Regions from separate parts of the Cohnella sp. LGH genome, predicted to be linked through region 1. Evidence: riboswitches for the same ligand, from Rfam matches in the RefSeq annotation. Region 1 holds a riboswitch; the other holds the start of a gene.
The links. Region 1 has a riboswitch for cyclic di-GMP ahead of J4772_RS10460 (transglutaminase-like domain-containing protein). Riboswitches for the same ligand answer to the same signal wherever they lie in the genome.
Positions count from the first base shown of each region.

Region 1 (3,736 bases):
ACGACGGCCTACACATTGCGTTACAAGTCGTATATTACTGCAGACAACGGCGCAAATATTCTCAACCAAGCCAAATTTGCAGGACAGTCTGCATCCGCGGTTCAGGATAACAACTCTGAGAGTATCCATGTTTCTCTCGGCGGAGCGATTGCCGGAGCTGCCAGTGGAAAAGAAAAGATCAAGATCGTCAAGAAGGACGACGAAGGTAACCCGCTTGCGAATGCCAAATTTGAGCTCTGGAATTCCAATCAGTCCGTTTTTCTGGAGACGTTGACGACGGATGCCAACGGAGTCGCTGAAACGGAGAAAGTGTATCGTTACAATGCTGCAGGATTGCCATATTGGCTTAAAGAGATTGCAGCGCCGGATGGACATGTGCGAGATCCGCAATTTGCAGCCGGCAAAACGATTGAGTTCAAAGGCAATGCCGCTCCAATCGAAATTGTGAACGAGAAAATTCGTCAAGGCTTCCAACTGATCAAGGTCGATTCCGTGGACAACTCGATTAAATTAAAAGACGCCGAGTTTAAGTTGCTGGATTCGAATGGCGTTCAAGTTGGTGAACTGCTGACAACGGATAATAACGGGCAAATCGCTGCCGGAAATCTGGAACCCGGCGATTATACATTAGTTGAAGTTAAAGCGCCGTTGTTCTACGAGCTGATCTCGATACCAATACCACTTAAGATCGTGGCTAATCAGACTGCTATTGTCGAACTTGAGGCGAAAAATACAAAAGGTACAGGCGGTAAGCTTGTCGTTACAAAGGTAGATGCCAAAACATCGAAGGAACTGCAGGGCATTGAATTCCAACTGTATGATGCCGACGGACACTTGGTAACTACAACTGAAACGGACGTCAATGGCGTAATCGAGTTCAACGGCTTAGCGTACGGAAACTATAAGCTCGTCGAGACGAAAGCAGACGGGTTTGTAATCGAACAAGCCGAGAGAGCGATTGTGATTACAGAGCCAACAACAATGATCACGATTGAGAACAAGAAGAACGAACGCTCCGTTCAACTGACGAAGTATAATCAGGGCAAGAGTCAGGTTCTTCCAGGCGCTATTTTTGAATTGAGAGAACAGACAAACATGGTTGATCTGGAAGGCAACCCGATCTTCCAAACGGTCGCTGGAATCGACGTCTCCAAGCTGACGACCGATTCGAACGGTCAACTGCTGCTGACGGATCTTCCTGCAAACAATTATCAACTTATTGAAGTTAAAGCTCCTTCAGGATACAAATTGAATAATACGCCAGTAGAGTTTGAGATTACTCTTGTCCAGACAGAAGCCGTACTCGTAGAAAAAACAAACGAGAGAATTCCAAGCTCGGGAGGAGGAGGCTGGATCCCAGGCCCAACGGAAACGCCTAAGCCGACGGAGGAGCCGAAACCTACAGAGACGCCAGGACCAACGGAGACTCCACAGCCTACAGAAACACCGGAGCCTACTCCGACTCCGGGGCCTACAGAGACTCCGAAGCCGACGAACCCAGGGGACAAAGTAAAAGAGGAAACGACTGTAGACAAGCCTGTTAAAGGCGAAGTCGAGGTCCCTGAGAAGGGCAAGGTCAAAGTCGGAGAAGAACCGAAGCACGGCACGGTGACGATCACGCCGGATGGTAAATGGAAGTATACGCCTGACAAAGGCTACAAAGGCAAAGACTCCTTCACCATCATCGTGACCGATCCGGAAGGTAATGAACAGGAAATTCTCGTCGAGATCGACGTGGATGATATTCCACTCGGCGGGATCGATGCGGGAGGAAAAACTCCGGGGAAACAATTGCCGAAAACCGGTGAAGACAGCTCGCTTCCTTTGCAGCTTGCCGGCATTGCGCTAATCGCTGCAGGCATCCTTTTCCTCAACCGCAATCGCATTTTCCGTACCAAAAACCAATAAAAAGAGAATAGAGAGACTAAAAAGATAATAAAAAACAATAGAGATAGAATATTCCAAACCTACCGAGAAATCGGTAGGTTTTTCCTTGCATAATCTATGAAAATTTGCTATACTTCTACTATAAAAGCAAGCTCGATAACGGCAAACCTGTCGAAAGGCAGCGACGCAAAGCTAGAGGGTCTTCCCTTCCGTTGGAAGGATGACAGCCAGCTACCGAAAGTCTCGGCTTTTTTTGTTTTCTTCGGACGAGCTTCACGATAAAGGCAAACCTGTCGAAAGGCAGCGACGCAAAGCTAGAGGGCCTTCTCTTCTATGAGGAATGGCAGCCAGCTATCGAAAGGAGTCAGGATTATGATTAAATTTACAAGAGTGTTACTGGCCGCTTTCGTTCTTTTCGCTACGATCCCGGCAATCGCTTTCGCTGATACGCAAGCAAATAAAGTTACTTTGGATACGATCCAATTGGAGAGAGGCACGATTGGCATCCGACTGGCTAACAAGACATCAGTCGACATGAAGGCGAAGATTTCGAAGGGAAGCGCGAGCTATACATATACATTGAGCACGACAACGAACGACCAGACGGTGTGGCTGCCGCTGCAGTTGGGCAACGGGCAGTATGAAATTACGGTGCTTGAGCATGTTGTCGACAAAAAGTACCGCGTGAGCCTTACAGATAAGGTCGATGTAACGGTAAAGAATGAGCCTGATGTATTCTTGAATTCGACGCAGACGGTAGCTTGGAAGGAAGCCGACAAGGCGTTGGCCAAAGTCAAGGAGTTGACGAAGAAAGCTGCTACGGATGAACAGAAAGCAAAGGCTATCTACGAATATATCATTCAAAATGTCAGCTACGATAAAGATTTGGCTCGTAAGGTTGCTGCGGATTACATTCCGGACATTGACGGTACTTTGACCTCGGGCAAAGCCATCTGCTATGGTTACGCTACTCTCTACGCGGCTATGCTGCGCAGCGTAGGCATTCCGACCAAACTGGCGATGGGCAAGACGAACTTGGTTGATGAATACCACGCTTGGAACGAGGTTTACTTGAACGGCAAATGGGTTGTTGTAGACACGACTGTTGACGCAGTGCTGAGCAAAGGTGCCAAGAAGATCACATTTAACAAAAAAGCAAGCGACTACGCGGCAGTCAAATATTACTGATTGAACTTAAAAGCGTCCGGAATCGTTATAGATTCCGGACGCTTTTTTCGCATAGAGAGTTTAACTTTGAGCTTCAACCCGTTCTGCGTGAACGATGAGACGATGCGTTGGATTGACTAGCGGATCACACGTGATTAGTGTAAGAGTCGTTTTGTCTTCGTCTTTCTTCAGTACGGACAGATCGTTTGGAAGAACGACTTTAATGTCGGTCACCTTGTAGACGAAGCTGCTGTTTCTTGTCCGGATGTCGATTTGGTCGCCGATTTCCACTTCGTCAAGTCGATTGAACATTCGTCCTTTTGTTCGGGCCCGGTGGGCTGCGACTGCGGCATTGCCGACCTCGCCAAGCGGTGCGGTTTCCGTCATATGGCCCGCACCTACCTTCATATTTTGCGCGGATGCTCCTTCTAAAATCGGTAGCTTAAGATCGATTTTGTCAATCTCGATAATCCCGATTGTTCGCTCATCCATAGGCTCTTGAGATTCCTCAGGGACCTCGGACGAATCAATTTCCGTTCCTGCTTGTTCCAGCCCCGCGTCAAGCACGTTAGAAAGTCGGCTGTACTCTGCTTGAATATTGTAGGAGCGTGCGGGATCGCCGGACGACAAAGATTGCTCCAATTCTTGCAAAATTTGTTTCTGTTCTCTATCTTGGAGGTAC
Region 1 covers NZ_CP072117.1:2,564,627-2,568,362, forward strand. Annotated here, with positions in the region: gene J4772_RS10455 (SpaA isopeptide-forming pilin-related protein) at 1-1,908, shown strand, start outside; cyclic di-GMP riboswitch class I at 2,039-2,126, shown strand; cyclic di-GMP riboswitch class I at 2,161-2,246, shown strand; gene J4772_RS10460 (transglutaminase-like domain-containing protein) at 2,260-3,075, shown strand; gene J4772_RS10465 (class D sortase) at 3,136-3,736, opposite strand, start outside.

Region 2 (3,736 bases), 2.4 Mb from region 1:
ATTTACGGCCCTTACCCTATACCTATGCAGCGTTCCCGTTTCTAGTGGAGCATGGGCAAAAACGGATTGATTGCCTAATGAATAAACGGCCCCGTCCGCCTCAATCTCATATCCATTCGCATTAAAGGATGTCGTCCATTCGAGATTTACGGTGTTCTCCGTTGCGACCGTCGTAAGAACGGGCACCTCGAACGGCGATAATTGACTCTGCGGAACAATTTCCTTCGCTCCGGATTCGCTTGCCCAATTTAATAAGATGCGAGGCTGCTGCCCTCCGCGGTTGGCATATTCAATTTGGATGCCATACTCTACCCCGGCCTCGAGCGCCACCGAGCCGGAATACTTGCCGTTCTCCGTTGCCTCCCACTTATCAATGAGAAGCGTATCGTTCACCCACAATTTCACCCCGCCTCTTACGTCTGTTTCGAACTCATAAATCTCGGAGAAATACGGTGTTATCGTTCCTGTCCATCTTACCGACATGTTTCCGTCGTTAAGCCCCGGCTTGGTTATCGGTAATATATTGTTCAGGTTTATATTCTCATCGACGACACCAGTGAGATCCCCGGTCAAATTCGGTTCGGAATAATACTCCGCATTTAGTCCGTAAATTCTGTAATTCAGTTTCGTTTGAGCATTCTCGCCCATTCCAGTAGAAATGACAGGTCTCTGATTGGAAGTAATGCTGCCCCCGATGGCGACAACTCCGCCGGTTTGTATGTTCAGACGGTTATTTACGTGAATATCATTTTGAATGAATAAATCCCCGGAGTTAACGTGGATATTCGTCGTTTGGTCATTAGCGATCAGTTTTCCGACAATCATTTCCTGCGCGATGTTCATGTCCACTCTGGTGTTAATGTGCAATTGGTCAGAAACAAATAGTCGGTCCGCTTGTACATTTAATTGTCCGTTGTTGTATATAAGGCTTCCCAACGTAAAGTCGCCCGCCACCTGCAAGGTTGAATTATTATTCAAACGGAGCGTTCCGCCGATCCACAAATCCCCTTTGCTTGCTGACGCTGATAATTGCGGGTGAATTACGTTCAGTGTCAGATTTTCATTTGAATTGAAATCCCCTTTGATGACCAACGTTCCGTAAACAGTCAGTGCAAAATGTCCAGTCGTATTGATTCCGTCCACAATTAAAAATACCGGTTTGGTTGGCGAACCAAACGTAGCGGAATCGCCTAAATTGAGATGTCCGGTCTTAATAACGGCTGTCTCATTAGGACTGTTGTTAATTGCCGCTCCTAATTGGCTTGCATTGCATCCTGTGCAAGGACTGGCCAGCAATTCCATCGCTTCAATGCGTTGCTTTATTGCAGACATTTCCGTGTTTAAATAGGTACCGATCGCTTGCCCTAGCCCCCCAACTTTTATAGAGGGAATGGCGTTATACTGACTATTCTGCTTGCCGGATATCAGAATCGTGTCCCCGGGTTGTTTATTCTGCACCGCCGGTAACCCGATATAAGGCATGGACATTTGACGGATCGCCGGGCCATTTTTCATAATCGTTAACGATTGGATAGAGGTAGATGGACTTGTTGCATCTCCTTTTAATGTGAGCCTACCGTCCTTGACTTGAACCCGTTTTTTCATCGTATCTCGATCGCCGGCCGCAATTTCAAATTGATCCCAGAACACGACATCCTCAACTTGAAGCGTATTAACACTGCCGTACACAGCATTGCCTACACTGATCTCAACCTCATAACCTCCGGATGGCAGCGCAATCTCCCATTGTCCTCCGGGCTGTATGACAATAGATGAGCTCGATACCGAAGAACCGTAAACAGCCTCATTGACTGAATAGGCGGTATGATCAAAGTTCCAACCATATGTAAGCCCATTTTTCTCTCCGTAAACTTCTCCATAATCCGGCGTATATGTTGGTGAACTAGTACCTTCGGCCCCTCCAAATTGAACGCGAATATCGGATGGTTTAACCAACGAAGCTTGAGCAGGATTGCTCTCCCATGTCGAAACGACTATTTGCGCAAGCAGGGTAACACATAAAACTCTTGCTACTAAAGATAATAAATGATTTTTCATGTCACACTCTCCCTTAAATAGATAAATCAGGGTTTTCAGAAAACAAAAAAAGCCAGCGAGCGGGCAACCCGGCGGCCATAGCAGTCGATGAATTCTACCGACACCTTAGGTCCGTGGCTTTGCGTCCCTGCCTTTCGAACAGGTTTGCCTTTATCAGTTCACATGGCTGTATCTCGTAGCGGTTTATTGTTCTTGAATAGGTAAAATTACCCTTTCGCCCTTCAGTTTACACCATTTTCCTTTTTTGTTCTACTATTTTCTTCAGAAACTGATACTTTCGATAGAGAAAAGGGGAGACTGTGGAATTAGGACTTTATAGAGTTAATTGCTCTATTCCGAGGACAGGAAAACAGCTGGTGTGGGGTGCGCAGTAAGGAATATAAATCAAGTACAGTTTCTGAATTCTAGAGCTCTGCGGGAACTTGTCTCTTAAAAGGAGAAAGAAGCTCTAAGAGCCCGCCTCCAAGCCCATTTGCTTGTGAACGGCGATAATGCAATTGAGCTGGTTACGTCTCTCTTGGAGCAGTGTATTTTGAGAGGTTCATTCTCCATTCATGATTCGGTACATCTTTATTCCTGTGAGGTAAGCGCCATTAACACGGCCTAATTGTCGGGCAATATAAGAAAACTGCTCGATTGTGTTTGCAAGTTCTCCCTCCCTCAACGTACTCCATCCAGATCCAAACGGTTCCATCCTGTTGATCTTCAACCAAATAGCTCTGTGCAGAGTAGATGGAAACCGGAAGTTCGCTCAAAACTCCTGACTCAAATACAGGCGCTTCACGTGGCCCATAGTTGTGCTGTTCCAAGTGATCTTTCTCGACTGTATCCGGTTCCCTAAGCTAAAGCCGCCGAGAAGCCCCCAAGAACACCTCTGACGTCAGAAACTTGCTCAAGGCCAATAGGAGAATAACCGAAGGAAGGCTTACGATAGCTCCCAGCTGCAGCATAATCTCGGGAGATTGCTGCAGGTCCATGCTTCTGCTTAACATAGCGACGCTGGCGATAGGAGAGTAAAGTTCGGGATTGCTTGTATAAACGAAAGACGGAATGTAGGAGTTCCATAAGCCGACAAAGTTCAGTACGCCAAGCCCCAACAGCGGTTTCCATACTTTAGGCACGAAAAGGGTGAAAAAGGCATGCATTTCCCCCCGTCCCTCCTGCTCGGCCTGCAGCTTTAAGGAAGCGTAATTTGCGTTAAAGACGCTCTTCAACACAAATACGCCCACAATCGCGACTACTCCGCTGATCAGCAGCGGGAAAATCGTGTTGACCGCGCCCAGCTCCCTATACGCCATATATTCGTGTAAAGTAGTTCCCGTTCCGATCGCCAGCACAAACAGCAGCACAAGCTTATAAAGTCCGCGACCGGGCAGCCGAGAAACGGTGAGAGGATAAGCGAGCATGAGAATGATCAACAGACCGATCACGGTCACCGTGCCGTACAGGATTAGAAAAAGCATAAAATTTTGCCCCGGGAAGACATCGGATAAGGCTGGCCCGCCCCCTTCGCCGATAAGAAAAGGATGAACGAACAGGAAGTACAGGAAAAACAGCACGATCGCCGAATACAGCGAAGCGACGACAATTCCGAGCGCGTTGCGCCCTGCAGAAGCACCGAAGCCTGAACCCGAACTGGAGTCCGCGGACTTGCCGAGATTCACCCGCTTCACTCCCG
Region 2 covers NZ_CP072117.1:146,352-150,087, reverse strand. Annotated here, with positions in the region: gene J4772_RS00635 (fibronectin type III domain-containing protein) at 1-1,689, opposite strand, end outside; cyclic di-GMP riboswitch class I at 2,118-2,217, opposite strand; gene J4772_RS00630 (hypothetical protein) at 2,901-3,736, opposite strand, start outside.
Region 2: linked by a shared signal. The riboswitch ahead of J4772_RS00635 (fibronectin type III domain-containing protein) and the one ahead of J4772_RS10460 (transglutaminase-like domain-containing protein) in region 1 are both predicted to bind cyclic di-GMP.